Regions from separate parts of the Streptomyces sp. NBC_00005 genome, predicted to be linked through region 1. Evidence: riboswitches for the same ligand, from Rfam matches in the RefSeq annotation. Region 1 holds a riboswitch; each other region holds the start of a gene.

Region 1 (7,641 bases):
GGCCACGCGGGCCTCGCGGCGAAAGCGCTCTCTCAGGACCCGGGTGAAGGAATGGTCGTGGTGCGGGCCGAGGGGCTTGAGGCACTTCACGGCGACGTGACGGCCGAGCGACTCGTCGCGGGCACGCCACACCTCGCCCATGCCGCCCCGCCCGATCAGGTCGAGGAGCCGGTACCGGCCCTGGATCAGCCTGCTGTCCCCCATCTGCTGCGATCGCCCCCGTAAGTGTTCGCCCCGCCCACCCCTGGCTCGTCCAGTATGGCGACCTATCGTCCGACTTTGTACGGCGCCGGGCGGGAGCCGGGGCCGAGCCGTGACATGGCGCGGAGGATGTGCTTGGGCGGGAGTTGCCAGCGCACCCGTGCGGGAACGCAGCGCAACAGGTTGCCCATGGCACGCAGTTGCAGGGTGACGGTCTCGGGTTTCGGGGCGGGCCTGCCGTACAACTCGTGGGCGTACGGCGGCAGGGCGGCGTACGCCAGGTGTGCCACGCGCCGCCACAGCAGCTCGCGCGCCGGGACGAGGAGGGGGTGCGTCGGCGGGCGGAGCAGGAAGTCGTCCACTTCGCGTGCCTCGGGTCCGGCGGCGAGTTCGGGCCGCACCTTCTCGAAGTAGGCGTCCATCTCCACCTGGTTCGCGGGTACGGCGTCGGGGTCGAGGCCCACCAGGCGGGCGCTGACGCGGTGTTCGCCGATGTAGCGGTCGGCCTGCGCGTCGGTGAGACGGAAGCCGGAGCGGCGGGCGACCTGCAGGTAGGAGTCGATCTCGGCGCAGTGCACCCACAGCAGCAGTTCCGGTTCGTCGACGCCGTACCGCTCCCCCGTGTCCGGGTCGGTCGCCGACAGCATGGTGTGGATCTTCCGGACGCGGACGCCGGCCCGCTCGGCGGCCTCGCTGGTGCCGTAGCTGGTGGTGCCGACGAAGTTGGCGGTGCGCATCAGCCGGCCCCAGGCGTCGCGCCGGAAGTCGGAGTTCTGCATGACGCCGCGTACCGCGCGCGGGTGCAGTGCCTGGAGGTAGAGCGCGCGGACACCGGCGACCCACATCATCGGGTCGCCGTGCATCTGCCAGGTCACCGAGGACGGTCCGAACAGCCCGGGGTCACCTGCCTGGAAGTCCGCCACCACTGCAGGTTAACGCCGTACCCGAGGCATCCCCAGGCCGATCCAGGAAATGATCTCCCGCTGGATCTCGTTGTTGCCGCCGCCGAAGGTGAAGATCACGGCGGAGCGGTAGCCGCGTTCCAGTTCGCCGTGGAGGACCGCGCCCGCCGAGCCCTCCTTGAGGATGCCCGCCGCGCCGACGATCTCCATGAGCCAGGCGTAGGCGTCCCGGCGGGCCTCGGAGCCGTAGACCTTGACCGCGGAAGCGTCCTGCGGGGTGAGGGTGCCGTCCTCGACGGCGTGCACCATCTGCCAGTTGAGGAGCTTGAGCGCATCGAGTTTCGTGTGGGTCTGAGCGAGGCGGCGGCGCACCCAGGGCAGGTCGACGACGCGGCGGCCGTCGGCGAGCTTGGTCTCCATCGCCCAGCGCTGCACGTCCTGCAGGGCGCGGATGGCCATGGTGCCGTGGGCGGCGAGGGTGACGCGTTCGTGGTTGAGCTGGTTGGTGATCAGCCGCCAGCCCTGGTTCTCGGCGCCGACGCGGCGGGAGACGGGGACGCGGATGTTCTCGTAGTAGCTGGCGGTGGTGTCGTGCGAGGCGAGGGTGTTGATGAGGGTGCAGGAGTAGCCGGGGTCGGTGGTCGGCACGAGCAGCATGGTGATGCCCTTGTGCGGCGGGGCCTCGGGGTCGGTGCGGGTGGCCAGCCAGACCCAGTCCGCGGTGTCGCCGTTGGTCGTCCAGATCTTCTGTCCGTTGACGACGTACTCGTCGCCCTCCCGTACGGCGCGCGTCTTGAGGGCGGCGAGGTCGGTGCCCGCGTCGGGCTCGCTGTAGCCGATCGCGAAGTCGATCTCGCCGGCGAGGATCTTCGGCAGGAAGTACGCCTTCTGCTCGTCGGTGCCGAAGTGCATGATCGTCGGCCCGACCGTGTTCAGCGCCATCAGCGGCAGCGGTACGCCGGCCTGGGCGGCCTCGTCGAAGAAGATGAACTGCTCCATCGCACTCAGCCCGCGCCCGCCGTACTCCTTCGGCCAGCCCACGCCGAGCCAGCCGTCCGTCCCCAGGCGCCGGATGGTTTCACGGTAGAAGCGCTTCTGGGCGGCGGGGTCGCCGTGCCGGGCGTAGGCGTTGTCCGGCACCAACTCGGCGAAGTACGAGCGCAGTTCGGTGCGCAGCCGCTGCTGCTCGGGTGTGTATTCGAGGTGCACGGCGCCTCCAGGCTCCCAGGACCGGTCCTGACGACGCACACCGTAGAACGTGTTTCAGAAATTGGGAATGGCGAGGCATGCGGAAAGGGCCCCCGGTCGTCCGGGGGCCCTTTCCGGTGGAAGCCGGCACAAGCCGGTGGACGTGCTCGGTGGTGGAAGTGCTCAGTGTGCGACGGGAGTTGCCCGGGCGTCGGCCGATGCCACGGCCGCAGCGGCCGTTTTCGGAGCCAGCAGCCGTTCCGCGAGCACCCCGAAGACCAGCCCGAAGGAGGTCCACAGGGTCAGCTGGACGGCCAGGGCCGCCAGGCGGAACTGCCAGAGCAGGGAGGCGGAGAAGTCCTTGGGGACCTCGTTGACGGCCGGCAGGAAGACGTACGCGAGTCCGACCGCGAGGACGAAGAACGCGCCCGCGGCGAGCGTCGCGTTCCAGTTCCCGAGGCGGGGCGCGAGGCGCTTGCCCAGGATCACGGTGGCGACGGCGAGCAGCACGCTCAGGACCACCATCAGGAAGTACAGGGTGGTGCGCTTGCCGATGGTGTCGGGGTCACCGACGGACGGCGGGTTGGCGGGGTACTTCAGGAACGGCACGAGGTACACGGTGATCAGGCCGGCGGCCGCGAGGAGCAGCGCACTGGCGCGCGGTCCGAAGCGGCCGATGCGGCCGAGCGCGAAGCAGTACGCGAGGGCGGCGATGCCGCCGAACGCGATGCCGTAGACCAGGACACCGGTGGACAGGCCCGCGGTGGACTGCATCGTGCGGCTGACGGCTTCGACGCCGTGTTCGTGCGAGTGCGCCTCTTCGTAGGCGATGGCCGCGTCCACGCGCGGTTCACCGAGGAAGTAGGCGACGACGAGGGCGAGCAGGCCCGCGGTCAGTCCCGCGAGCATGCCGCGCACCAGAAGGTTGCGAACGGTTGCCGAGTTCATGGGCTCGTAGGTTTCCTCGCCGCCGTCAGTGGCAGGGGAAGCCGAGCAGGTGGCGGGCATCGTGCACCCACTCGTGCACGTTCTCTCCGCTCGTCACGGAGGTGGCGCCCTGCTCGGCGCCGACGAAGTAGAGCAGGACCAGCATCAGGATGCCGAAGAAGACCGCCCAGGGAGCGATCGCTCCGATCGGCAGCTTCGTGGGTACGGCTGTGGGTGTGGTGGTCGGCTGGGCGACAGACTGCGCCATGGCAGGCCCTCCTGGGGAACTCGCGTCCCGTCTCGGTGGTGCACAGGACGACGGGCGGGTCTGACTCGCCCGGCACACACCCAGGGTGCGTGCCCGGCATACAGTGGCGCGACCGTGCCGGAATTCCACCGGCTTCCGCTGTGCCGTCGTCAATATCGACGAGAAGGTACCGCGAAGCAGAGGTGGGGCCAAGAGCGCACGGGACGGCGGTGAGCGCCCCTGCGGAGCCGATTTCGCCGTCAGGGCAAGGGATCCGGAGGGAAGTTGAGCGCGGAAGTGGACGCATGACGAGCCGAGTGATCTTGATCTCACCCGCGATCACGGCGGCCCTGCGCGAGGCGCGCTTCGACGACGGCTGCCCCCTCGACGACTCCGGGCTGAGGCAGGCGCGGGCGGCCGCCGGCACGCTGCCGGCGGCGGATCGGGCCTGGGTCTCCCCCACCGTGCGCTGCCGCGAGACGGCCGACGCGCTCGGCATCGACGCCGTGGACGCAGCGGAGTTGGCGGGGCTGGACGCGGGCCGCTGGCGTGGGGCGACGCTGGCGGAGGTGAGCGAGCAGGAGCCGGAGGCGCTGGCCCGCTGGCTGTCGGACCCCGGGGCCGCATCGCACGGCGGGGAGTCGGTGCGGGCGCTGTGCGGCAGGGTGGCGACCTGGCTGGAGACGGCCGCGCGGGCGCCGGGCCGGTGCGTCGCCGTGGTCGAGCCCGAGATCGTACGGGCGGCCGTGGTGCAGGCTCTCGGGGCTCCGGAGTCGGCGTTCTGGCGCACCGACGTCCCGCCGCTGGCGGCCGTCGAGCTCAGCGGCAGGTCCGGGCGCTGGAACGTACGGCTCGGGCGGCCGCTCGGCGCCACCGACTGAGCGTCGGTCCGGTACGGCGGGACACGGACCCTCGCCCGGCCGCGTGCGTCAGTTCAGAGTGGCGAGGAAGTCCGTGCACGCCTGTGCGCACACCCGGCCGGCCTTGGCGCCGTCCTCGGCACCGGACTGCCGGTCGAAGACGTGCGCACACTCCAGACAGACGGTGCGGCACCACTCCACCTGGATGCGGATGCCGGCCTCGTCCAGTCGATTCTGCTCGGACAGCACACGACAGGTGGCGTCGCACACCTCCGCGCACATGATGCCCTTGCGTCGTACGAGTTCCTGCTCCTGCGTCCCGTCCGGATCCACGAGACTCGCGCGCAGGGCACACGCGCGTGCGCACTCGGTACACGCCTGCGCGCAGGCGAAGCGGTCTTCCAGGAACCGGAAGAGCTCCTGCTGGGTCGTCGAAGTCACACCGGGCGGGTAGCCGGTGCCGATCGTGTCAAACACCGGGAATCGCGGCATGCCCCGCCCACGCCGAGGCGAGTCGGTTCCTGCGGGGTCCCACGGGTACTCGCGCCCATGAATACCGCATGGATGGACATCGTCGCAGGTCGCAGCGCTCTCGGGATCTGCCTCGCCGTGGCGGGCGCGGCGGTCGTGGCGCTGTTGATCGGCGCCTGGGTGTGCCCTACGCGACGGTCGCCGGAAGGGCGGATCCGGGCGCTCGGGGCCGAGTGCGTGAGGGCGGCAGCCCGCTGCCCGACTGACGCGAGCGGGTCGAAGACGTGGCTAGGGCCCTTCTGATGGATCTCCGTGGAAGAAGGAGCGGCGTTCGGTGCGTGCGATCGGCGTGCGGCGTGGAGGGTCATGTGGCGGAGCCACCTGGCCCTCCACGCCGTGCGGTGAGCGTGCGTGCCGGGCGTCGCGACGCCGCGGAGATCCATCAGAAGGGCCCTAGGCCCGGTGAGCGTCGTCGTGGACCAGGCCGGCGATGTGGCTGGTGACCGTGTCGAGGATGTCCGTCCAGGCTGATTCATCACCGAGTACGAGGTAGTTGAGGGTCAGCCCGTCGGTCATGGCGGCGAGGTAGCGGGCCAACACCGTTGCCGGGACGGCGAGTTGAAGGTTCATGTTCCGGCGCAACTGGTCGATGAGTTCGGCATAGGCGGCGCCGTACAGCTCGTACTGCCGTCGGGCCAGGTGCTCGAAACCCGGCTCGCGCAGGGCGTATTGGGTGAGTTCGTAGGTGAGCATGTGCTCGTCGGGGTGGGCGCGGACGTGGTCCCAGTACGCCTGGAAGCCGGCCCGGACGGTCTCCACGAGCGTGGCCCTGGGCCGTAGGGCCTCCTTCACCACCTCCACCGAGTGGTCGGTGAGGGTCGTGATGACGGCCTCGACCAGGGCCTGCTTGGAGTCGAAGCAGTAGTGGAAGACGCTCAGGGACACGCCCGCCTCGGCGGCGATGGACCGGGTCGTCGTCTTGGCGACGCCGTCCCGGGCCATCGCCCTGATCGCCGCTTCCGTCAGCTGTCTGCGCCGCTCGGCCGACGGCAGTCGTGCCATGTGTGTCCTCGGGTGTGGTGACGGATCTCAGGCGCTGTGGACGCCCACTTCGTAGAGCGAGTATCCCCAGTCGGTGCCGCGGTCGAGGCCGTGGACCCGGACATAGCGGGCCGGTGTGCCGGTGAAGCGGGCGGTGTCCAGGCCGCCGTCGCCGGACGTCGTGGACCAGACGGTCTGCCAGTCGGTGCCGTCGGTGGAGAGTTCGATGCGGTACGACTTGCCGTACGCGCGCTCCCAGTCGAGCGTGACCCGGCCGACGAGGTTGGTGGAGCCGAGGTCGACCTGCCACCACTGGTCGTCGCTCCAGTCGCCGGCCCAGCGGGAGTTGTCATCACCGTCGACGGCGCGTCCCGGCTGGTAGCTGGTGAACGGGTTCGACTCGGACGAACTGGCCGTGGCCGTCGCGTCCTTGGCCAGGTTGACCGATGCCCGGTGCTGCTCGGTCGCCCCCCATGTGCCGAGGTAGGACTCGGCGCCCCGCAACAGGTCGTTCACCACGTCCTGGCCGCCGACGAGCCGGATGTCCTCGATCCAGTCGGGGATCATGCCGACGTCGGCGGCACCGTCGGTGTTGAGGTCGAAGGTGCGCTCACCGGTGGTCTGCCGGTCGATGACCGAGCCGCCGTCGGCGCTCTTGAAGGGGTACGTGACCTTGTTCGCGGCGTCCGCTCCGCGCGGTGCGGGATGGTCGCCGATGCCGTTGAAGTCGGTGCCGTAGCCGTAGCCGACACCGTACTTGTCGCGCAGCGCCTTCGTACGGTTCGCCTCCGCCACGAACCCCTCGGAACCGTGCATGTACTGGGCGACGAAGCCGCCGAGCGAGTAGACGCGCTCCGTCCAGTTCAGGTCCATCCAGCTGTGCGAGGAGATCACGCCGGGGTAGGACGCGGCCTCGAAGATGTCCAGCGCCTGGCCGACGGCCTTGACGCTCATGTGGTCGATCTCCAGCATCATCTTGCGTTTCATCATGCCGCGCGCGGCGTACTCACCGAGGCTGGTCAGCCCCCGGGTGTTGCACTGGGCGTCCGCGTCGTACGAGGGCACGTCCACGCCCGCCGGGAGGTCCTCCTCCGCTGCGGACGAGGCGGTGCCGATGGGGTTGTCGTGCTGGGGGCCGGTGCACTTCTCGGTCTTCCAGAAGGTGCCGGTCGACAGGAACTGCCCTACGTTGATGGCCGTTCCGAGGCCGCCCGAGTCGAAGCGGACGCCGCACAGCGCGTTGTCGAACTTGTGGCACAGGAACATGGAGCGCACACCGAGGGCGTAGAGCTCGTCCAGTCCCTTGTCGATGTCGGCCTTGCTGCACTGCGGGATGTCGAGGATCTGCTTGCAGCCGAACGGCTCGGAGGTCTCCACGCCCAGGACGACGGCCAGCTTGCCCGCCTTGATCACCTCGCGGGCCTGCGCGCTGTCGGTGACGATCCGGAACCAGCCCTTTCCGGTTCCGCCGTACATCTTGTCGATGTAGGCCTGCAGGTCGTACGTCAGCTTCGCCTGCAGCCGGATCGAGGTCATCTCGTCGCAGCTGCGGTCCTTGAAGGGGTAGACCGAGCAGATCACGCCGTTGGTGACGAGGTCGTTGACCAGCACCCGCTGTCCGCCGCGCCAGGCCCGCTCCACCCAGGCGTAGTAGTTCGCCTGATGGGTCATCGAGTCGTACGCGGGCCAGTCCTTGAAGGTGGGCCAGCCGACCGGGTCGTGCTTCCCGTCGCCGCCGTGGGTGATGTAGTCGAAGATCGCGAGGGTGCCGTCGGGGTAGTGCTCGGGACAGTCCTTCAGCGCG
Region 2 (7,641 bases), 4.7 Mb from region 1:
GCGATGACGCTGGCGCTGACGGCCCTGCCGCGGGAGGAGGACGGCAGCCGCGGGGACGACTCCTGGCTGAGCGGTCTGGCCACCGAGCACGACGAGGTCCACCAGGCGATCGGGATGATCATGGCGCAGCTCGGGGTCGACGCCGACGAGGCGCTGGCCCGGTTGCGCGGCGACGCCTTCGCGCACAGCCGCACAGCTCTCGACGTGGCGCACGACGTGGTCGCGCACCGCAGGAGGTTCGAACCGGCCTGAGAACGCCAACGGCTGGAGGGGCGGTCCGGCCCTGCCCTAGGGTGGCGATCATGGACATGCTGGGTTATTTTCTCGCGGCCGCGGTCGCGCTGGTGGGCGTCGGCAGCATCGAGAACCGAATCTCCCGCGCGGACAAGCGAGTTGCCCGGGTCGAGCGCAAACTCGACCTGATCCTCGACCACTTGGGGCTGCACGAGCGGGAACCGTGGTCGGACGAGGTGGACGCGCTGCTGCGGGACGGCAAGAAGATCCAGGCGATCAAGGTGTACCGGGAGGCGACGGGGGCGGGCCTGAAGGAGGCCAAGGAGGCCGTGGACAAGCTCGGTTAGACCTCGCTCGGGCGCCGGTCGCTCACACGGGGAGCCGAGCCTGCTTCCTGACGTCGGCCAGCCGCTGCACGCCGACCTGTACGAAGGCCGTGGTGGCGTCGGCCGACACCTCGCCCGGGCCGCCGTGGGTGAGGGCGATCGTGTCGTCGCCGACGCGGACCACGGCGACGTCCAGGCTGAGCAGGGTCTGCCCGCCGTCGGCCGTCTCGCCGGTGAAGGCGACCCGCAGCCACTGCCGGGCGTCCCCGACCTCCGGCAGTTCGGCCTCGCCGACCCGGACGTGCAAGGGGGCGCCCCGCTCGGTCACCGCCGTGAACCTGCCGCACGTCGACGGCAACGTCTTCATCCACGCCAGCGTCCGGTCCACGTCCGCGGGATCCAGGGCGAGCACCTGGTACCGCAGCTGCGCCTGGTCCATGGTGTCGTCGAGCCCGGTCACGGCCCGGGGTCCGCTGTCCGCGCCGAACAGGTCGTCGGTGTACAGCGCGTCGAGGAGCCGCCGGCAGTCGGGCGCGTCGGCGGTCGCCTTGAGCAACCCGTCCCGCCAGGTCGCGGCCCCCTGCGTCGCCTCCCAGGGCTCGCCCAGATCGCCCGCGGTCACCAGCGCGGCCTGAGCCTGCTCCTCGGTCAGCGGGCCGGGCGCGGCAGGCGCGGTCGTGGACGGCACGGCGCTGTGCGAGGCGGCGGGCGCCTGAGCCCTCGCCTGCTGCGCCTGCACCCCGAGGGTGCACCCGCTCACGCTCACCAGGGCCCCCAGGGACAACACGGAGGCGACGAGGACACGGGTCGGGGTACGGGTCATCGGAGTCCTCCCTGGCCACTTCAAGATCGGTTACGACTCCAAGGGACCACCCCCCACGACACCCCACCAGCGAGCCGGGCCGTCCGGGTTACGGGAGACGCCGGCCGGAGCGAGCCGAGCGGCGGGGGCGAACACGCGTCGGAGGCCCCCCACCCCCAAGACCCCCGCACCCCCACCGCAGCTCCCCACCGCCCAAAAACCCCTCGCACCCACCCCCACCCCCGCGTTACCGTCCCCCCATGCAGCGCGCCCACTCGTTTCTCACGACGACGCCGGAGAGTGTCCCGGCGCGCTGATTCATGGACTGGATGTCCGAAGCCCCGGGGCGAGTGCCCCGGGGCTTTGTCGGTGGTCGCTCGTCCCTCGTCGCGAGGAGAGAGACCATGTACGACCACCGCAGGCTCGGCCGTGAGCTCGAGCTGTTCGACACCGATCCGCTGATGGGCGCGGGGCTGCCGTACTGGCTGCCCGACGGCGCGATCGTGCGGCACGCGCTGGAGGAGTACGTCCGGGAGGTCGAGCGGGCGGCCGGGTACCGGCACGTGTACTCGCCCGTCCTCGGCAAGCGCGAGCTGTACGAGATCTCGGGGCACTGGTCCCACTACAGCGAGGACATGTTCCCGCCGATGGCGCTGGGCAGCGAGGAGGTCGTACTGCGGCCGAGCCTGTGCCCCCATCACGCCCTCATCTACCGCTCCCGGTCCCACAGCTACCGCGAACTCCCCCTCCGTATCGCCGAGTTGGGCGGCATGTACCGTTCCGAGCTGTCCGGGGTGCTTGGCGGCCTGACCCGCGTACGGTCCATCCAGCTCAACGACGCCCACATCTTCTGCACCCTGGAACAGGCGGTGGACGAGGCCCGGTCGGCTCTCGAGCTCATCGGCCGCGCCTACGCCGACCTCGGCATTCGCGCCGCCCGCTACCGGCTCTCCCTGCCGGGCGAGGGCGGCAAGTACGTCGCCGACCCGGAGTTGTGGGAGCGGGCCACCGGCCTGCTGAAGCAGGTACTGGCGGAGGCCGGTCTCGCCTACGACGCCGTGGAGGGCGAGGCCGCCTTCTACGGCCCCAAGATCGATGTCCAGATCACCGACCCCGCCGGCCGCGAGGCCACCCTCTCCACCGTCCAGATCGACTTCCACCAGCCCGAACGCTTCGACCTGCACTACATCGGCGCCGACGGGGCGAAACACCGTCCGGTCATGGTCCACCGCAGCATCATCGGCAGCGTGGAGCGGGCCGTGGCCCATCTGATCGAGGAACACGGCGGGGCGTTCCCCGCCTGGCTCGCACCCGTCCAACTCGTCGTGCTGCCGGTGTCGGACGCCCAGGAGGAGCAGGCGCACGAGGTCGTACGGCGGGCCCTGGCACGGGGGTTGCGGGCGGAGTGCGCCGGGCCGGGCCAGGGCAGCCTCGGTGCCCGCATCCGCGCGGCGCGCCTCGTGCCGTACCAGGCGGTGATCGGCGAACGGGAGGCGGACGGCGACCTGGTGGCCGTACGGCTGCGGGACGGGCGCCGCCCCGGTGCCCAGCCGGTGGAAGGACTGCTGGAGCGGATCGCCGTATGCGCCGACACCCGTGCCGCCGAGCTGTGGTCGGCTGCGTAAGGTCGCTCCCATACGCGGAGCTCCCATATGCGGAGAGAGAGGAGCGCGACCGTGACCGGTCAGCCCATTCCGGTGATCATCGACTGCGACACCGGCGTCGACGACGCCCTGGCCCTGCTGTTCGCCGTACGCCACCCGGCCATCGACCTGCGGGCCGTCACCTGCGTCGCCGGGAACACGGACGTCGACGGCGTCGTCCGCAACACCCTGACCGTGCTGGAGCAGGCCGGGGCCGGTGACATCCCGGTGGCCAGGGGCGCCGCACGCCCGCTGATCGAACCCGTCCGTACGGCGCAGCACGTGCACGGGCGGGACGGGATGGGCGACCTGGGGCTGCCCGCACCGACCCGGGTGCCGGTGGACGTGGACGCGGTGACGCTGCTGCGCCGCGAGATCCTCGCCTCCCCGCGCCCGGTCACCCTCGTCCCCACCGCGCCCCTGACGAACATCGCGCTGCTCCTGCGTACGCACCCGGAGGTGACCCGCAACATCGAGCGGATCGTGTTCATGGGCGGCGCGGTGGCGACCGGGAACGCCACGCCGGTCGCCGAGTTCAACGTCTGGCACGACCCGGAGGCGGCCGCGGTCCTGCTCACCGCCGGAGTCCCGATCACGATGTACGGCCTCGACGTGTTCGAGCAGGTCGTCGTCCCGGCCGCGGACGTCCAGCGGCTGCGTACGAGCTCCGAGCCCAGCCTCCGCATGGCGGGCGAACTCCTCGCCCACCGCGACCCGGCCGCCTCCGGCGACCCCACCCCCACCGGCGGCCTCGGCGACGCGGGCGCGGTCTGCGCGGTCGTCGACCCGGAGGGCCTGAGCACCGAACTCCTGCCGGTCGAGGTCTCGTTGGCCCCGGGCCCCACCCGTGGCCAGACCGTCGTCGACCGCCGGCGCCGCCCCGGCGAGTCCGAGATCCACGACGGCGCGCGTGAACAGGCCCTGGTGGACGTGGGGTTGGCCGTGGACGTGGAGCGTTATGTGAAGCTGTGGCTGACGGCCGTGGAAGGGCCCTAGGGGTTCAGGCGCGTACGCGTCGACGCGTGTCGGCGGCTACTCGGCGGTGGGCTGCACCTGTGCCGCCCACCGCTGTTCCACCCTCGCCACTTTCCAGTACGCCACCGCCGCCACCCACACGACCACGAACAGGCCGACGATGATGTAGCCGACGTTGTCCAGGTCGAGGGCCGCGATCCAGCCGGTGAGCGCGTCGCGCAGGTCGAGCTTGTCGTGCAGGACGCCGACGAGCTCGATCGTGCCGATGAAGAACGCGACGGCGATGGACAGGCCGGTGATGGTGAGGTTGTAGAACACCTTGCGGACCGGGTTCGAAAAGGCCCACTGGTAGGCGAAGTTCATGAACGTGCCGTCGAGCGTGTCGAACAGGCTCATGCCGGCGGCGAAGAGCAGCGGCAGGCAGAGGATCGCGTACCAGGGCAGACCGGCCGCCGCGCCCGAACCGGCCATCACCATCAGCGTGACCTCGGTGGCGGTGTCGAAGCCGAGCCCGAAGAGGAAGCCGAGCGGGAACATCTGCCCCGGCCGGGTGATCGACTTGGTGAGGCGGCCGAGGATGCGGTTCATGAACCCCCGGGAATCCAGGTGCTGTTCGAGTTCCTTCTCGTCGTACGTGCCTGCCCGCATCGCCCGGAACACCTTCAGGATGCCGAGCAGGGCCACGAGGTTGAGGGCGGCGATGAGGTACAGGAACGTGCCCGAGATCGTCGTCCCCAGGAAGCCGAGGACCTGGTGGGTGCGGGAGCTCTCACTCGTGATGCGGCCGGCCAGCTGTGTGCCGCCCGCGATCAGCGCGGCGAGCACGACCACCACGCTGGAGTGCCCCAGCGCGAACCAGAACCCCACCGACACCGGCCGCTTGCCGTCGGCCATCAGCTTGCGGGTGGTGTTGTCGATGGCGGCGATGTGGTCGGCGTCGAACGCGTGCCGCATGCCCAGGGTGTAGGCGGTGATGCCGAGGCCGATGCCGAACGCCTTGGAGCCGACCTCGTAGTGCCCGGGCACGACGAGCAGGAACAGAATGCCGAAGGCGACGACGTGCAGGGCGGCGATCACCGCCATCAGGCCCACCGTCTTCACGGTGTCCTCGCGCCGCCAGCGGAAGGAGGCAGCCTGCGTCTCGGGCAGGGTCATTCGGTCACGCTCCAGCACCTCGTGGATCACTTCGTGAGATGCCGTGGCCGGTCTCCTGGCTGACAGGTCGTACGTCCTTGCAGGCCGTACGGCCGCCACCCGCCTTCCCGGCCGCCTCACGACGCCCAGTGGCTGTCCCTCGCGGGACGTGGGTGACGAACTCCCTGATCACAGTGGCGAGGGCCGCGTCGGCTTGGCACCGACTTCCCGAACACCACGGCCCGCCCACCGTAGGGGCGTTCGCGTTTCCTTGCATAGCTGCGCACCTGCGCAGGTATGGAAGATCACATACGGGCGCCTGCGAGGATGGCCGTATGCATCTCGTCCCGGCCGACCGCGCAGACCGCCGCACCATCGACGGCCACCGGGTGTGCGAGGCCATCGCCGCCATCGGCGACGCCGAGCACGTCCGCACCTGGGCCGACCGCTTCTCCCTGCTCGCCGACCCCAAACGGCTCGCCCTGCTGCTCGCCCTGCACCGCACCGGCCCGCTGGCCGTGTCCGACCTGGCGATCGCGACCGGCATGAACGACCCTGCCGTGTCACAGGCGTTGAGGCTGCTGAGGGCGGCCGGTGTCGTGGCGGGCGAGAAGGAGGGGCGCGTGGTGCGCTATCGGGTCGTCGACGAGGACGTACGACTGCTGCTGAAGAACTGCACTGCCGACGAGGGCTGAGCGGGGACAGGGACCGGGCAGGACGAACGCCCCGGAGCGGGGGTCTCCGGGGCGTTCGTATCGGGGGTGGCTTCAGGGGCGTTGCCGGGGACGGCTCAGGAGCGGGCCGTGCGGCGGCGCTTCGTCACGACGACGATCGCCGCACCGGCGGCCAGCAGTGCCGCGGCGCCACCGGCGATGAGGCCGGAGTCGCTGCCGCCGCCGGTCTCCGCGAGGTCACCGCCGCCGCCGTTCGGCGTGGGCGCGGGCGTCGAGGTCGACTGCGAGGCGGACGGGGTCGGGGTCCCGGTCGACGGGGTGTCCGTCGCGGGCGGAGTCGACTCCTCTGCCGGGGTCGACGGCTGCCCGGACTCCGGGGCGGACGGGGTCGGCGTGGCCGGCGGCTGGGACTCCTCGGCCGTCGTGCAGTCCTTCGTGCCGCCGTTCCAGGACGCGATCAACTTGTCCTTGATGACCGGGTGGTCGGGGCCCTTGGGCAGGTCCCCGTGCTCGAAGCCGTCCTTGGCGTCCAGCTTGCCGTCGAACTTGACGGCCCCGCGGTAGAGGTCGATCTGCGCGAAGCAGCCGGCATCCGGCACCGCGATGTCGAGGGAGTCGGTCCGGCCCTGCTCGACCGTCACCGAGTCGAAGTCGACGAAGACCTGCTCGCCGGAGGTGGCGAAGGACGGGCCGTGCGCGAGGTAGGAGGCCAGCGAGGCCGTGCAGGTCGTCGCGTCACCCGCCGTACGGACCTTGACGTGGATCTTGCCGTCGTCGGTCGGCTTGAGGGTCTGGTCGTCGACCTTGACCGAGTCGTAGAAGTGCGTGCCGTCCAGCGAGAACTGGCAGCGGTCCGACTCCGTCTTGGTGCCGGCCCCCGTGCCCGGCTTGTAGCCGCCGCCGGACTTCCAGCCGTCACCGCCGGGCGTGCCGGTGGCCCAGGCGCCGGAGGCGGCGGCGACGGTGGCGGCGCAGAGGGCGAGCGACGCGACGCCCGTCCCCAGGAGGCGTCGCGCGGTGACACGTCTCGCTATGGACATGCGAATCCCCATCTTGGCGTGTGCAGGCCCCGGCGTCGGCGGCGCAGGGCAGCACGCCGCGCCCGGCCGCACCGGGGGTGAATGGTCTGAGGAACACCGGGCCCATTGGTCACATGCGCCACAGTGCGATCACATCGTGGATCTCCCGGCGGAACGCTGTCAACCTGCGGTAACCCATGGGTAGTTCAATCCGCCATCACAATTTCGCCACATGGGCATCACGAGATGCGCGCACTGATCGGGCCGACGTTCCTCAGCCCACCGCCAGGTCGGCAGTCAGCCCACCGTCGGGGTCGGGCTCGGGCTGGCGTTTCCGCTGGGCGCCTCGCCCGGCAGGACCGGCGGCTGGGTGGTGCTGTCCACCGGCGGGGTGAGCACGACCTCCGGCTGGCCTCCGACCGGGGGCGGCGGGGTCAGGTCCTTGGCGGGCAGCTTCGGCGGGGTCGTCTCCTGGAAGAGGACCTGGTCGAAGTTGACCAGACCGGTCTGCTCCATGACCGTGATGTGGTCCAGGACCGTCGCGTTGGCCTGGTCGGCCAGGGTCCGCACCACGGTGTTCTTGGTCGTCGAGCGGATCTTCGCGATGGTGTTGAAGATCGAACCGTGCGTCACGCGCAGGATGTTGGCGAAGTCCGTGTCGAACTGCTTGCCCTGGTCCGCGGCGAGCTGGTTGACGAAGCCGACCTGCTGGGGGCTGGCCACGTTGGGGATCGTGATGTTGAGCATCGTGCTGATCTTGCGGCAGCTGGCGTCCAGCGCCGCGTGCCCGTCGATGAGGTGCTTGCTCGCGGTGATGACCGCTTTGCTCTGCCC
Region 3 (7,641 bases), 8.5 Mb from region 1:
GTTGGTCGTCGCCTCCACCGCGTTGCTGCTGTGGGCCCGCTGGGTCCTGGGCACGATGTGGGCCAGCGTCCCGCTGCTCCAGGAGCACCACGAGCTGCGCACGGACGGTCCCTACCGGCTGGTCCGCCACCCCATCTACACCGGCCTGCTCGGCCTGGCAATAGGCGGCATGTTGGCCTGCGGCTTCGGGGTGTGGACAGCCATCGTGGCGGTCGCCATTCCGTGGCTGCTGCGCCGGGTCCGGATCGAGGACGGGCTCATGGCCGGCCAGTTCGGTTCCTCCTACGACGCCTACCGCGCCCGCGTACCGGCGCTGCTCCCGTGGACGCGTCCCGCCGGGGCCGGACACCGCCCTGCCGGCAGCGAGCAGTAGCGGACCGGAACCGGAGTCGCAGCAGGGCGAGTTGACGGCGCGGCCCGGGCACGCCCCGGCTCGGCGGTCCCGCGTGGTTCACGCGGACACGGGCGGCCTTCCCCGGCTGATCGTGTCGAGCAGCAGCATCGCGGCCACCGTCGCCCCGTCGCTGCGGATCGTGGCGGCCACGGCGGTCGCCCGTGCCCGGGTCTCGGGGGCAAGGGCCGTGCGGAGCGCGGACGACAGGGACTCGAAGGTCGGAGTCGGACCGTCGTGTGCCGCGCCGATGCCCAGCTCGGCCACCCGGCCGGCCCAGTACGGCTGGTCAGCCATCTGAGGTGCCACCACCTGGGGCGCGCCCGCGCGGGCAGCCGTCGTGGTCGTACCCGCGCCGCCGTGATGCACGACGGCGGCCACCCGGCCGAACAGGTGCTGCTGGTTGACCTCGCCGACCGCGAAACAGTCGTCCCGGTCGTCGATCAGCGCCAGGTCCGCCCAGCCGCGCCGGACGATTGCGCGGCGGCCCTGCGCGCGGATCGCCTCGATGGCCACCCGGGCGACGTCCTTGGCACCGTGCATGGGCATGCTGCCGAAGCCCACGTACACCGGTGGTGCGCCGGCGTCCAGGAAGGCCATCAACTCGTCCGGGAGCGGGCGTTCGTCCGGCAGGATCCAAGCACCGGTCTGCACCACGTCGTGGTCCGCCGACTCCTGCCACGGGGACAGGACCGGGTCGGCCGCCAACCACGGGCGGTCGGTGAGGACGTGGTTGCGGAAGTCATCCACCGGCGGCAGGCCGATCGAGGCCCGGTGGGCATTGAGCCCCGGGCCGAACACCTCGTTCATGCTCTCGGTGTTCAGGTCCCACAGCTTCCGGTTGTCGGTCGCGTCGGACGGGAACGGCCGGCCCGGCAGCGCGAGCGGCGGGTGGTGCGGCGACGGCAGATACGCCGGGAAGAAGGCTGCGAACACATAGGGGATGCCCAGTGTCTCGGCCACCGACCGGGCGCCCGCCGCGGACGGCAGCAGGCCGGTCGCCACCACCGCGTCACATCCCTCGGCCGCCGCGGCGACCGCGTCGAACTGCGCGGCGACCAAGGCGGCCGCGCGCTCCGGCAGGCCCGCCGGCGACGGCTGCGTCGCCGCGGTCACCACCGCGCGCACCGGCGCGCTCGCCGGCACCAGCGGCACACCGACACCGGCCAGCCGCTTCGCGGACTCCTCGTCCGAAGGCGCGCACACCAGCGCCTCCGCGCCGAACTCCCGCAACGCCACCGCGAGTCCCGCCATCGGTTCGACGTCCCCGCGCGACCCGTACGTGGACAACAGCACACGCATTTCTCGACTCCCCATTCCGCAGATTCCGGCCTCGGCCGGAGATTCTGCGGCACGACCCGGGCCTTGCCGCAAGCCCCCTGGTGCGCTATACGTTGAAAAGGGAAAGGAGCGGCAGCCTCCTTTCCCTTTCGTTTTCCCCTCTTCTGTTCTCAATGGCCTTTCGGCTGGAGCCGGTTCACACCGGAATCGGCATGAGGGCGCAGCGCACCGGTTCGGCGTGCGCGGGGTCGAGGGCGTTGCGCACCAGCTGGTACACGTTCGGGTCGTACGGGCCGCCCACGTGACCGGTGAGGTCCAGTGGGCAGACGTCCTGCAGCAGGATGTTGCGCACGGTCGCACCGGGCCCGGCGGTGAGGAACTGGTTGGTGTACGGGGTCACGACCAGGTCGGTACGGCTGACGATGGTGGTGTAGGCGACGCCGGGCTCGGTGTCGCCCTTGGCGTACAGCTGTTGGAGCACCGGGGAGCCGATCGTCTGGTCCTTGGCCGCGGGGCTGTCCAGACCGAGTGGCTTGCCGACATGCCCCGCCACGTCCAGCGCCGCATCGAGAAGGTGGATCGTGCCGCTCGCGGTGGTGCCGTGATTGCTGGGGTTGATACCCACCAGATGGTGCACCTTCGCGGCGCCACCCTCGAAGCGCAGGTACCACTCGGCCATCAGCCCGCCGCCCTGGGAGTGACCCACCAGGTCGACCTTCGCGGCCCCGGTGGCGGCCAGCACCTTGTCGACATAGGTGGCCAACTGCTTGGCCGAGGCGGCAATCGGGCCGGTCGCCTTCATCAGGGCGCGGGGCGCGCTCTCGCCGTAGTTGAGGGCGAAGACGCAGTAGCCGGCCTTCTTCAGCACGGGGGCGAGCCCGCTCCAGTTGTCGAAGGCGTTCTCGAAGGTGCCGTGGACCAGGACCACGGGGTAGGGGTGGGCGGCGGAGGGCTTGCAGGCGAAGTCGTTGGCCCCGGCAGGAGAACGGTCGGGGTTGGTGACGGAGCCGAGCGCGGCCGGGCCCCAACTGAGCGCTCCCAGGCGGCTCAACGGGTTGGCGGGTGGCGCGGGCGAGGCCTCGGCGGCAGCATGTCGCGACGCCGGGGCCGCGGCGGATGCGGAGGGGACGGCGGCGGTCAGGCAGGCTGCCGCGGCCAGGACTGCACCTGCGGCCTTGAGGATTCGGCGCATCACGGTGCGCACCTCCTGGTGACGGGTGGTCGGGGGGCTTTCGAAGTGGCCGCCCCAGCTTCGACAGCCGCCGCGCAGGGCTCGTGCACGGCGCGCCAGGTGCGCCCGTTCGGCGCACGCACGGTCAGCCGGGAGGGCGGCGGCCCACCCGCTGCGGGCGGGGCGGAGTCGTGGGGAGGCGGCCGTGACCAGGAGGGTCGGTCGCACTGAAAGCCCAGGACCCAGGTGTCGTCGGCCAGTTCGATGGGGCCCGGGGGCATGGGACCCAGGGACATGGGGGCGGGTGGAGCGGAGAGGAAGTGGCCGCGCGCCGCGGTGACCTCACCCGCGTACCGTGCGCCGTGGTGCTGAGGTGGGGGGTTGAGCGGCTGGGCGCGCAGTTGGGCGCCAAAGACGGCGAGGTCGACTCCCGTACCGGGGAGGGGAGTTGAGGCCTGCTCGCCGGTTGCGAGGGCGGTGATGCCGGGATGCTCGGTGATGGCGGGCCGGAGCAGGCCGTCGAAGCCGGACAGCGGACGGCGGGCGGGTCACCACCTCAACGGCGGTGGGGAAGGTGGGGCTTCCCCAGAGGAACCCGAGGCCGGGGTGCACGGCTCCGGCGCCGGTGGTTCGTGCCGCCCCTGTACCGGGTCGGCCCGTAGGTAGCTCCCGGCTGCGGGCACCGACGTGCCCAGTCGTACGGCCGCGTCGGCCGTCCCATCCGGACGTGGGGTGCGCGGGCGTCGGTGTCGGAGTGCACCGCTACGGTGCGCAGGCCCAGCGCGGGCGCGGAGCGAATGATCCGGTCCGCGACCCGCAGGGTGTCCGACTCGGACGGCTCCCTGGCGTAGGGATGTGGTCCGGCGGAGCGGGCGGGTGTGTCGCGTGCCCCGCCGCCCGCTCCGTGGGTTATGCCGTCGCCTGCAGCACGTGGTCTCCGACCTTGTCCGTGCTCAGGCAGAGCGAGCAGACCACGGCGCCGTGGGTGGCGCAGGCGGTCAGGTCGGGGCGCCCGTAGGGCTGGTGGCAGACGTGGCAGTCAAGGGTGACCGCGCTCGGGTTGCCCTCGGCGTCGAGCAGGGGATCGTCGATGCCGTCGTCGGTGCGGCGCAGGTAGTACTTGCCCTTGGTGACGATCGCCATCAGCGGGGTGAAGACGAAGGCGATGACGGCCGCGGCGACCGGGGAGTACGGCTGGAGGGTGTCGCCGAGGGTTAGAAACCTCTTGTTTCCGAAGGCCTCGCGCGTGGTGAACGGCTCGTTTCCGAGATCTCACCCGACCTCCGCCCGGCCTCGAACGGCAGGGGAGGGACCGGTCACCCGGTGACCAAGGGCCAGTTGTGCGATCGCGTGGCCGCCCGCACGACTGGCTCGTGCGACTCGACCGCACGACTTGGCCGTACGACGATCTTGATAGTGTCGGGGAGCCAGTCGAGCCACATCCGAGGCCAGGGAATCCGGTGCGAAACCGGAACTGACGCGCAGCGGTGAGGGGGACGGGCGGGGCATGCGACGCCACTGAAAGGAGTCCGTGTCGGCCGGAGGGCCGGGGCGGACGAGCACCGGGAAGGCGCCCCGTCCGGACGAACCCGAGTCCGAAGACCTGCTGGCACCTCCGCGCCCCGTGCGGGGAGGACGTCCGTAGGCCAGGCTCCGCGTACGAGCCCCGACAACCGAGGCATGCCCGTGCTCCGTTCCACCCGCCGTACCGCCGCTTTCCTGCTCGCCCCCGCCCTGCTGCTCACCGCGTGCGGTGGCACGGGCAGCGACGAAACGGACGCGGGGGAGTCCGCAGACTCCGGCTACCCGCGCACGTTCGACAACTGCGGCCACAAGGTCACCCTCAAGTCCGCCCCGAAGCGGGCCGTTTCCCTCAACCAGGGCACGACGGAGATGCTGCTCTCCCTCGGTCTCGCCGACCGCATGGCCGGCACGGCCACCTGGACCGATCCGGTGATGAAGGGCCTGGAGAAGGCCAATTCCACCGTCGCGCGCCTAGCCGACAACAACCCCTCCTTCGAGAAGGTCCTGGACGCCGAACCCGACTTCGTCACCGCGTCGTTCGTCTCCACCCTCGGCAGGGGTGGCGTGGCGACCCGCGAGCAGTTCGAGAAGCTGGGCGTGCCCACGTATGTCTCGCCCTCCGACTGCTCGGCGGGCAAGGACAACGACAGCGGCGGCGACGGCTCCCGCAGCAAGCCCCTCACCCTCGACGCCGTGTACGGCGAAATACGCGACCTGGCCCGCGCGTTCGGGGTCGAGAAGCGCGGGGAGACGCTCGTCGCCGAGCTGAAGGACCGGGTGCGCACCGCCCACGCCGGGCTGGACGCCTCCGACGTCTCCCTCATGTACTGGTTCGCCAACTCCCAGTCGCCCTACCTCGCCGGCTGCTGCGGTGCCCCCGGCGCCATCACCCGTGCCGTCGGAGCGGAGAACGCGTTCTCCGACACCCACGACGAATGGCCCCAGATCAACTGGGAGACCGTCGCGGACCGCGACCCCGACGTCGTCGTTCTCGGCGACCTGACCCGCAGGTCCCAGACCGCGGAGACCGCGAAGGCCAAGATCCGCTTCTTGGAGACCAACGCCGCCACCCGCAACCTGACCGCGGTGAAGAAGAAGCGGTACATCCTGCTGAGCGGGCAGGCGATGAACCCCTCCATCCGTACGGTCGAAGGGATCGAGGAGGTCGCCGCGGGGCTGCGCGACTTCGGGCTCGCCAAGTGAGCGCCCGCACCCTGGTGTTGACCGGCGGCGGACTGGCCGTGCTGATCGCGTCGATCGCCGTCGCCGTGACCATCGGCCCGGCCGACATCTCCACGGCCGACGTGTGGGCGTCGGTCGCCGCCCATCTCGGGCTGGGCGAAAGGACGTTGGCGCCGCTGCGGGACGGCATCGTGTGGGACCTGCGCATGCCGCGCACCCTGCTGGCCGCGGTGTGCGGGGCCGGGCTGGCGCTGTGCGGCGCGATCATGCAGTCCCTGCTGCGCAACCCGCTGGCCGATCCGTTCGTCCTCGGCGTGTCCTCGGGCGCCTCCACCGGCGCGGTCGCCGTGGTCGTGCTCGGGGTGGGCGGGGGAGCGGTGTCCCTGTCCGCGGGCGCGTTCCTCGGTGCGCTGCTGTCCTTCGCACTGGTCCTGGTGCTCAGCCACACCCTCGGCGGCACCACGGACCGGGTCGTGCTGTCGGGGGTGGCGGCCATGCAACTGTTCTCCGCGCTGACCTCGTTCGTCGTGCTGACCTCGGCGGACGCCGAGACCACGCGGGGCGTGCTGTTCTGGCTGCTCGGCTCGCTCAGTGGAGCCGGCTGGGGCGAGGTGGTGCTGAGCGCCGTCGTCCTGGCCGTCGTCCTCGTGGTCTGCCTCGGCCACGCCCCGACCCTGGACGCGTTCGCCTTCGGCGAGGAGGCCGCGGCGAGCCTCGGCGTACGGGTGGCCCGCACCCGGCTGATCCTGCTGTGCGCCACGGCGCTGCTCACCGCGGCGCTCGTCAGCTGCGCCGGGGCGATCGGCTTCGTCGGACTGGTGCTGCCGCACGCCGCCCGCGCCCTCACCGGCCACGGCCACGCGCGGCTGCTGCCCGTCACCGCGCTGAGCGGCGCGGTCTTCCTCGTGTGGGTGGACACCGCCGCCCGCACCGTCATCGACCCCCAGGAGGTCCCGGTGGGCGTGGTGACGTCCCTCATCGGCGTACCGGCGTTCGTGGCCGTGCTCTACCGCACCCGGCGGCGGACGTGAGCCGCCCCGCTCCGGCAGGGCAGCAGCCGCCGTCCGGGCTCCACGCCGACCGTGTCGGTCGCCGCGCCGACGGCCGGCTCATCGTCGACGGCGTCACCCTCGCCCCGCAGCCCGGCGAGACGATCGGCCTGCTCGGCCCCAACGGCTCCGGCAAGTCAACTCTGCTGCGACTGCTCGCCGGTGTCCTCGCGCCCTCCGCCGGGGTCGTCACCCTGGACGGCCGGCCGTTGCCGCAGATCGGCCGCCGCGCCACCGCCCGGCGCGTCGCCACGGTCGAGCAACATGCCGACACCCAGACCGAGTTGACCGTCCGCGACGTCGTGGCCCTGGGCCGTATCCCGCACCGCCGCGCCTGGTCGGCCGCCTCGCCCACCGACACCCGGGCCGTCGCCGCCGCCCTGGAACGCACCGGGCTGACCGACCGGGCCGACCAGACCTGGCACACCCTGTCCGGCGGCGAACGCCAGCGCACCCAGATCGCTCGCGCACTCGCCCAGGAACCCCGCGAACTCCTCCTCGACGAGCCGACCAACCACCTCGACATCCAGCACCAGCTCGAACTCCTCGACCTGATCGCGGCCCTGCCGGTCACCACCGTCATCGCCCTGCACGACCTCAACCTCGCCGCGATGTACTGCGACCGCCTCCTCGTACTCCAGGCCGGTCGCGCCGTCGCGGAGGGCACACCCACCGACGTACTGACCCCGTCCCTCATCGAAGAGGTCTACGGCGTCCACGCCGACGTCAGCCACGAACCGGGCCACCCGGTCATCCGCTACCTGCGCCGTGTCACCGAGCCGTCGAACGGGCCCGCCTGACAGCGGCCGTTGCCTGTCCTCGTGGGTGCTCTGCCGTGAGAGTAATGCCGGCAAACCGGCTCTGACCTCGGTGAACGGAACGCGTTTCGCGCACAAAGATGCGTGGGTTCGTCGTTGACCGGGGACTGGCGGCGGGGCCAGGGTGAAGGAGCCATATCGGATTCCGATCACCCGTTTCCGGTCACCGGACCGAGCGAAGGAGGCCGTGATGCTCCAGACAGACACCGACTGCGGCGAACTGAT
Region 4 (7,641 bases), 1.7 Mb from region 1:
GCGAACGAGGTGTCGGGGGACGGCACGAAACGACGGCCCGCGGCGGCCGCCACCTCGCGCAAGAAGGCCCGCCGGAACCCGTCCGACTCCAGCGAACCGTGCCAGTGCGTGCCCCAGGTCTGACCGACCCGGCAGCCGTCCAGGCTGTGTCCTTCGCCATCGGAGATGAACGCTTCTCCGCCTGCGATCTCGGCGACCCCGTGATGGATCTCGTACCCCTCGACCGGCTCGCCGAGGGCTTCGCCGACCGGCCGGGTGAGGGTCTTCTCGCGCGCGAACCGCACGCGGACGGGCAGCACTCCGAGCCCTTCGACGTGTCCGCGCCGGCTCTCGACCTCGTCCTCGATGTGCTCGCCGAGGATCTGGAAGCCGCCGCAGATGCCGAGGACGGGCCTTTGCTCGAAGGCCCTTCGGACCAGGGCGTCCGCAAGTCCCCGCTCCCGCAGCCACTCCAGGGCCCGCACGGTCCCGCGGGTCCCGGGAACGACGACGAGGTCGGCGTCGGAGAGCTCCTCCGGCCGGTCCACGAACCGCACCACGACACCCGGTTCGGCGGCCAGCGCGTCCACGTCCGTGAAGTTGGACATGAGGGGAATCGCGCAGACGGCGACGCGCAGGACGTCCTCGCCGACGGGCGGGGCGGTGTTCGACTCGCGCACCGTCCCCCGCAGCGAGACCCTCAGTCCGTCCTCCTCGTCGATGCCGAGGCCGTGCTGGAAGGGCAGGACGCCGTACGTCCGCCGCCCGGTGAGCCCGTGCAGCATGTCGAGCCCGGGCTCCAGGAGGCCGACGTCCCCGCGGAACTTGTTGACGAGGAACCCGGCGACGAGCTCCTGGTCCTCGGGCGAGAGGAGCGCGACCGTCCCGAAGAAGGAGGCGAAGACACCGCCGCGGTCGATGTCGCCGACGACGAGCACGGGAAGCCGCGCGTTCCGGGCGACCCCCATGTTCACGATGTCCGTCCGCCGCAGGTTGATCTCGGCGGGAGAGCCCGCCCCCTCACAGATCACCGCGTCATACGTGCCCCGCAACTCGGCGAGGCAGTCGAGAACGGTCCCGAGAAGCTGCTGCTGGCGCCCCCCGTGATACCCGCGCGCACTCAGCTCCCCAACGGGCTTGCCCATGAGCACGACCTGACTGCTCTGGTCGCCACCGGGCTTGAGCAGCACGGGATTCATGAGCGCGGTCGGCTCGACCCGGCACGCCTGCGCCTGCATGGCCTGAGCCCGCCCGATCTCGGCGCCCTCGCGCGTCACGAACGAGTTGAGGGACATGTTCTGCGCCTTGAACGGTGCGACCTTGACGCCCTGCCGTACGAGCCAACGGCAGATCCCGGCGGTGACGACACTCTTACCGGCGTCCGAGGTGGTGCCGGCGACGAGGAGCCCCCCGCCGCTCATGACGCACGTCCCGACAGCTGCAATTTCTGGGGGCGAGGGCGCCTTGCGACCCGTCCCCGCAGCACCGCACCCGCCGCACTGACCCCCAACGCCAGCCACCCGACGCGCTGCGACAACCGCACAGCCCGCTCGATGTCCCCCACGTCCACGGACCGTCCCTCCCCGTTCAGCACAGGACGATGCTCGACCCGCCCCCCGTACGCCAACGTCCCGCCCAGCCGCACCCCGAGCGCCCCGGCGAACGACGCCTCCACGGGCCCGGCATTGGGACTCGGATGCTTCGCCGCATCGGCACGCCAGGCTCTTACGGCCCCCCGGCGGTCACCCCCGGCAACGGCGGCCAGGACGGCGGTCACTCGCGCCCCCGGCCACCCCGCCACGTCGTCCAGCCGCGCGGAAGCCCAGCCGTAGCGCCGGTACTTGGGCGACTTGTGTCCGACCATGGCGTCGAGGGTGTTGACGGCCCGGAAGCCGAGCAGCCCCGGCACCCCGCCGACGGCCCCCCACACCAGCGCCCCCACCACCGCGTCGGAGGTGTTCTCGGCGACGGACTCGACGACGGCCCGGGCGATCCCGTCGGCGTCGAGCGCCTGCGGATCCCGTCCGCACAAGTGCGGCAGCCTGGCCCGGGCGGCCTCGACGTCGCCCGCTTCGAGGGCGCGCCCGATGCCCCGGGCCTCGCGCGCGAGCGAAGTCCCGCCGACGACGGCCCAGGTGGCGGCGGCGGTCACCGCGACGGAGGCGGCACGGGAGGGACGTACGGCCGAAGTGGCGACGGCTCCGAGCGCGACGGCTCCACCGGCGCACACGAGGGTGTGCAGCGTTCCCCACCCGCGGTGGTCCCGCCACAGCACCCGTTCCACGGCACCGGCGGCCCGCCCGAACGCGGCGACCGGATGCCCCCGGCGCGGATCGCCGAGGAGGAGGTCGCCGAGGAGGCCGGCGGCGGCGCCGTACGCGAAGACGCGATCGGCACGCATCGGCTCAGCCGGCCGAAGGGTCGGGCAAAGGTCGGGCGGTGACGCTCAACAGGCAGCCGCGCATGGCGATTTGTCCTCACTCAGGGTGTCCACGCCCTGGTTCGACGAGACCGGCGGTGAGAGTTCCTGGCTCCCGGGACTTCCTACCCCGGTGACAGTGGCGGGACCGCGCCGGACTTGCACCGGCTTCCTCTCTTGCCGCCGTACATGGCCCCGGCAGTCCACCACGGGGTTGGAAGGGCCGTCAACTTGCCGTTGACCTGCGACGGGAGAGTGTGCTGAGACCCACACAAGGGTGGTCGACGGGGTCACAAGTACGGGCACAAGAACGTGGGGTGCGGGACGGAGATCCGTCCCGCACCCCACGGGTGTTCAGGGTGATGCCTCAGACGACGATCAGCGAGATCCCGTACGCCACCGCCGCCGCGCACGCCGCGAAGCACACGTACGCGCCGGTGACCGCGGCCGTGGCCGAGCCGCCCTGAGCGGTCGCCCGCTCGCGGCGCGACAGGCCCATGATGCCGAGGGTGAACAGGGTCACGAGTCCCACGGTGACCGCGAGGCTGACGCCGAAGACGGAGCCCAGGGTTGCCCAGTCGATCTTCATGCTGCTTCTCTTCCTTTGTACCGGGTGGGCGGGGCTCAGACGGCCGCGGCCGGCGGGGTGGCCGGGTCGGGGGTGGCGGTCGTGGCCGGGGCGGGGATGGTGGCCGTCAGGTCCTCGGTCACCGTGCCCGCCGGGGGCGGGGTCACGGCGGCGATGGCCGTGGTCACCACGCCGGCCGGCTCCTCGGCCTCGTTGACGTTCGACGCGTCGACGACCTCGCGCCGGGAGATCTTCCAGATGGCCGCGCTGGAGGTGATCAGGAAGACGGCGACGACGGCCGTGCCCCAGTCGCCGAGATCCGTGACCGACTCGGCGAGCGCGCCCACCAGGGCCGCGGCCGGCAGCGTCAGGCACCAGGCCACGAGCATGCGGGTCGCCGTCGACCAGCGGACCACGCCGCCCTTGCGGCCCAGGCCCGCGCCCATCACCGAGCCGGAGACCGAGTGGGTGGTGGAGAGGGAGAAGCCGAGGTGCGAGGAGGCCAGGATGACCGTGGCCGCGCTGGTCTGGGCGGCGAAGCCCTGCTGCGGCTGGAGCTCGGTCAGGCCCTTGCCCATGGTGCGGATGATGCGCCAGCCGCCGAGGTAGGTGCCGAGCGCGATGGCGAGGCCCGCGGAGAGGATGACCCAGGTGGGCGGGTCCGAGTCGGGGGCGACGACACCGCCGGCGACCAGGGCGAGGGTGATGACGCCCATCGTCTTCTGCGCGTCGTTGGTGCCGTGGGCCAGCGAGACCAGGCCCGCGGAGGCGATCTGTCCGGCGCGGTAGCCCTTCTCGGCGGCCTTGCCGTCGGCCTTCTTGCCGAGGGTGTACGACAGCCGGGTCGCGAGCATCGCCGCGACACCCGCCACGATCGGGGCGGCGATCGCCGGGATGAGCACCTTGGTGACGAGCACGTCGCCGTGCACGGCGCCCATGCCGGCCGAGGCGATGGTGGCGCCGATCAGACCGCCCATCAGGGCGTGCGAGGAGCTGGAGGGGAGTCCGACCAGCCAGGTCACCAGGTTCCAGAGGATCGCGCCGACCAGCGCCGCGAAGATGACCTCGGGACGTATGCCGGTCTCGTCGACGAGACCCTTGGAGATCGTGTTGGCGACCTCCACGGAGAGGAAGGCGCCAACAAGGTTCAGCACGGCGGACATGGCCACCGCGACCTTGGGCTTGAGTGCGCCGGTCGAGATGGTGGTGGCCATCGCGTTGGCGGTGTCGTGGAAACCGTTCGTGAAATCAAACGCGAGTGCGGTTACGACCACAATCGCGAGGATCAGCGAGAAGTTTTCCATTTACCCAGGCAATCGTTCGAAGTCATCGGTCGGTTGACCGTAGGAAACCTGAGTGAACGGAAGATGAACTGAGGAGGTCTGTGGAGTGACCGGGTAAGGGGGGTCGCCGCTCCGCCCGGTCCCGGCGACCCCCTGGGCCCTCGGCGCCCCTTGGCTAGTAGCCCCGGGCGAACTTCTTCAGCTGGGCCTGGGACCCGTTGAAGAGATTCTGATCACCCGGCAGACCGCCGCTGTTGTCGTACTGCCAGAAGGTCCAGAACGACCATCCGGCCGGCAGTGATCCCGCGTCCGCCGAGTTGTGGCGGGCGATCCACAGTGCGTGGTTCGAGGCGAGCGCGCGGCTGCTGCCGGTGCACGTGTTCCACCAGTGGGCGGTCGTGTAGATCACCGGGCGGCGGCCGGTGAGCCGCTTCACCTCGTTGCTGAACGACTTGATCCAGTTGACCATGCCGCTCTTGCTGAGCCCGTAGCACTTGTGCTTCGAGTCGTACGGGTTGTACTCGATGTCGAGCGCGGGCGGCAGAGTCCAGCCGTCCGCGCTCCACCTGCCGCCGTTGCGTACGAAGTACGCCGCCTGCGTCGTGCCCGACGTCTTGTTCGGCAGCGCGAAGTGGTACGCCCCGCGGATGATGCCGGCGCTGCGGGCGCCGTTGTACTGCTGGCCGAAGTACGGGTTGCGGTAGTTGGTGGACTCGGTCGCCTTGACGTAGACGAACTTGGCGCCCTTGGCCTTCGCCTTGGACCAGTTGACGTTCTTCTGGTGCGAAGAGACGTCGTGCCCCTTCGGCGGGCTCGCCGCCGACGCCGGAAGATCGGCGAGAGCGGTTCCCCCAACGGTGAGCGCCGTCACACAGACCGCGATGACGCGGGTGCGGCGGCGGAACGGTTTGCGATCACGGGCCATATTTCCCCCCGGAATGGCGACGTGCACGACAAATCAAGCGGAGATTACTGGACGGTCGTTGAACCCTCGTCGATCCCAGGCCAAGCGCGGGAGGAGAGGGGTATGTGCCGATAAGGGGTCTTTCGGAAGCGTGGCTTCCGCCCTAAAGTGCCCCCGCCCGGCGGCGGGTTGGGCACGTGCCTGGGAGGATCGCGGCATGGCTGAGCAGTCGCGGGAACAGCGGGGCGAGCGGGATGCGCGGGAGGGCGCACAGGATGTGCCGGAGGGGTGGGGGAGGAGTGCGGGCGCCGAGGAGGCGCGCGCCTGGGAGGCCCTCGTCGGGGCGGCCCGCCGCACGGTCTCGGACGGTCTCGTCGTCGGCACCTCCGGCAATGTCTCGGTGCGCGTCGGGGACACCGTGCTGGTCACGCCGTCGGGTGTGCCCTACGACCGGCTCACGCCCGCGGACGTGACCGGCGTCGACCTCGACGGCCGGCAGGTGCTCGGCGCCCTGGCCCCGACCAGCGAGCTGCCCATGCACCTCGCCGTCTACCGCACCACCGACGCCCGCGCCGTCGTCCACACGCACGCCGTGCACGCGACGGCCGTCTCGACGCTCGTCCCGGAGCTCCCGGCGATCCACTACATGACCGGCGCCCTCGGCGGCCCCGTCCGAGTTGCCCCCTATGCGACATATGGCACCGATGAGTTGGCCGAGAACATCCTCCACGCCCTCGCCGACCGCACCGCCTGCCTCCTCCAGAACCACGGCACGATCACCTACGGCACCACCCTCGACCAGGCCTACGACCGCACGGCCCAGCTGGAATGGATGTGCCGGCTGTGGCTGACGGCGTCCTCGGTGCCGGGCATGTCACCCGCGTTGCTGTCCCGGGAGCAGGTGGCGGAGGCGGGGGAGAAGCTGCGGGGGTACGGGCAGCGCGGGTGAGCCCGCGCGGTGCTCGCCGGCGGGTGGACACAGCACGCCGCCGCCGACAGCCCGCATCACCCCGACCCTTCCTCCCGCTGGCCGCCGACCGGGTCCGCCAGGACACTGGACGGGTGCGCACAGTCAAAGCGACGGCCGCGGCCGTCACCGTAGCCCTGGCGGCCGGCGCGGCAAGCGTGGCCGCCGGCCGGTTCGCGAGCGACGCGGCGCTCAAGGCGCCGCCGGGCAGGCCGCTGCCCACCGAACCCCGGCTCACCGTGCACGCCACGGCCGCCGGCCAGATCGCGCTCACCCGCGACCTCGCGGCCCTGCGCCCCGGCATCTACGGCCTGTCCGGCAACGGCAACCACGCGGTCGTCGGCCCCGTCCTCGACACGGCCACGCACTCCGCCGACAGCGTCGTCCGCCGTCTGGAGCGCGTCACGCACGGCACCCTGGAGCCCGGCGACAAGGTGTGGCTGACCCCGAACGTGCACATCGGCAATCCCAGCGCCGCCCTCGGCCTCGACCACGCCGACGTCGACATCCCGGGCGAACTCGGCTCCCTGCCCGCCTGGTTCGTGCCCAACGTGCGGGACACCTGGGTGATCACGGTGCACGGCCTGGGCGGCACCCGCGAACACCCCATGAACGTCATGGAGTTCCTGCACCGCCAGCGCTTCCCGGTGCTCGACCTCGCCTACCGCGGCGACCTCGGCGCACCCCGCTCCCCGGACGGGCTGAACCATCTGGGCGAGACGGAGTGGCGCGACGTGGACGCGGCGATCCGCTACGCCCAGCGCTACGGCGCCAAGCACGTCGTCCTGTACGGCTGGTCCACCGGTGCCACCATGGCGCTGCGCGCCGCCGCGCACTCCGGGCTGCGCGACAGCATCTCGGGGCTGATCCTGGACTCCCCGGTCCTCAGCTGGTCGACGACGCTGCGCGCCCTCGCCTCGGCCCGCCGCACGCCGGGCGCACTGCTTCCGCTCGCCGTACGGGCCGCACAGGGCCGCACGGGAATGGAGCGCGACCGCACCGCGGAGGCCGCACAGCTCACCGTGCCGACGATGATCTTCCACGGCCCGGACGACACGCTGGCCCCTTGGGAGTACTCCCGTCGGCTCGCCCACGCCCGCCCCAACCTGATCGCCCTCCAGACGGTTCCGCACGCCTCGCACGGAGCGATGTGGAACGCCGACCCGAAGGCCTACGAGGAAGCGCTGCGCCGCTTCCTCACCCCGCTCATGTGACCCTCACGCGGCGCCGGGCCGGAGTGGAGCCGGGCAGTCGGCACCATTCCGTTTAAGGCCGTACCACTGGCCAGTTCTCGGCCCCGAGGCGCCCGCCGGACCCCGTGCGTTGGCCAGTCCCGTCGCCCGCGGTGACATTCCGTTTGGGTTTTCGGACCGTCAACCGGAAGACTGCACCCGTGACGTCCCGTATCCCGCGCGACTCCAGGCTTCGACTCGTCCGCCCGCGACCCCTGGCCGCCGCCCCCACAGCTGTGAACCAGCGGCGCCCGCGCCGCCCCGCGCCCCGCCCTCCGGAGGGCACACC

Evidence for each region. Region 1 has a riboswitch for cobalamin ahead of OG303_RS45730 (CbtB-domain containing protein). Riboswitches for the same ligand answer to the same signal wherever they lie in the genome.
Region 2: linked by a shared signal. The riboswitch ahead of OG303_RS24570 (HoxN/HupN/NixA family nickel/cobalt transporter) and the one ahead of OG303_RS45730 (CbtB-domain containing protein) in region 1 are both predicted to bind cobalamin.
Region 3: linked by a shared signal. The riboswitch ahead of OG303_RS07470 (ABC transporter substrate-binding protein) and the one ahead of OG303_RS45730 (CbtB-domain containing protein) in region 1 are both predicted to bind cobalamin.
Region 4: linked by a shared signal. The riboswitch ahead of OG303_RS37995 (cobalamin biosynthesis protein) and the one ahead of OG303_RS45730 (CbtB-domain containing protein) in region 1 are both predicted to bind cobalamin.

What each region holds. Positions count from the first base shown of each region.
Region 1 covers NZ_CP108316.1:10,005,015-10,012,655, reverse strand. The annotation lists gene OG303_RS45750 (tetratricopeptide repeat protein) at 1-204, opposite strand, end outside; gene OG303_RS45745 (oxygenase MpaB family protein) at 267-1,064, opposite strand; gene OG303_RS45740 (acyl-CoA dehydrogenase family protein) at 1,134-2,312, opposite strand; gene OG303_RS45735 (CbtA family protein) at 2,475-3,239, opposite strand; gene OG303_RS45730 (CbtB-domain containing protein) at 3,265-3,486, opposite strand; cobalamin riboswitch at 3,522-3,675, opposite strand; gene OG303_RS45725 (histidine phosphatase family protein) at 3,771-4,346, shown strand; gene OG303_RS45720 (ferredoxin) at 4,395-4,766, opposite strand; gene OG303_RS45715 (TetR/AcrR family transcriptional regulator) at 5,250-5,858, opposite strand; gene OG303_RS45710 (discoidin domain-containing protein) at 5,886-7,641, opposite strand, start outside.
Region 2 covers NZ_CP108316.1:5,350,201-5,357,841, reverse strand. The annotation lists gene OG303_RS24595 (GAF and ANTAR domain-containing protein) at 1-252, shown strand, start outside; gene OG303_RS24590 (ribosomal protein L7/L12) at 303-581, shown strand; gene OG303_RS24585 (hypothetical protein) at 604-1,383, opposite strand; gene thrS (threonine--tRNA ligase) at 1,767-2,987, shown strand; gene OG303_RS24575 (nucleoside hydrolase) at 3,039-4,001, shown strand; gene OG303_RS24570 (HoxN/HupN/NixA family nickel/cobalt transporter) at 4,038-5,135, opposite strand; cobalamin riboswitch at 5,163-5,369, opposite strand; gene OG303_RS24565 (ArsR/SmtB family transcription factor) at 5,450-5,809, shown strand; gene OG303_RS24560 (LAETG motif-containing sortase-dependent surface protein) at 5,905-6,828, opposite strand; gene OG303_RS24555 (DUF4142 domain-containing protein) at 7,105-7,641, opposite strand, start outside.
Region 3 covers NZ_CP108316.1:1,524,145-1,531,785, reverse strand. The annotation lists gene OG303_RS07490 (methyltransferase family protein) at 1-373, shown strand, start outside; gene OG303_RS07485 (glycosyltransferase) at 452-1,693, opposite strand; gene OG303_RS07480 (esterase/lipase family protein) at 1,869-2,864, opposite strand; partial or broken gene OG303_RS07475 (allantoin permease) at 3,753-4,064, opposite strand; cobalamin riboswitch at 4,255-4,469, shown strand; gene OG303_RS07470 (ABC transporter substrate-binding protein) at 4,524-5,570, shown strand; gene OG303_RS07465 (FecCD family ABC transporter permease) at 5,567-6,580, shown strand; gene OG303_RS07460 (ABC transporter ATP-binding protein) at 6,577-7,398, shown strand; gene OG303_RS07455 (Zn-ribbon domain-containing OB-fold protein) at 7,607-7,641, shown strand, end outside.
Region 4 covers NZ_CP108316.1:8,317,057-8,324,697, forward strand. The annotation lists gene OG303_RS37990 (cobyric acid synthase) at 1-1,400, opposite strand, end outside; gene OG303_RS37995 (cobalamin biosynthesis protein) at 1,397-2,380, opposite strand; cobalamin riboswitch at 2,480-2,622, opposite strand; gene OG303_RS38000 (hypothetical protein) at 2,766-2,987, opposite strand; gene OG303_RS38005 (anion permease) at 3,023-4,270, opposite strand; gene OG303_RS38010 (lysozyme) at 4,425-5,174, opposite strand; gene OG303_RS38015 (class II aldolase/adducin family protein) at 5,371-6,102, shown strand; gene OG303_RS38020 (alpha/beta hydrolase family protein) at 6,216-7,334, shown strand; gene OG303_RS38025 (hypothetical protein) at 7,514-7,641, shown strand, end outside.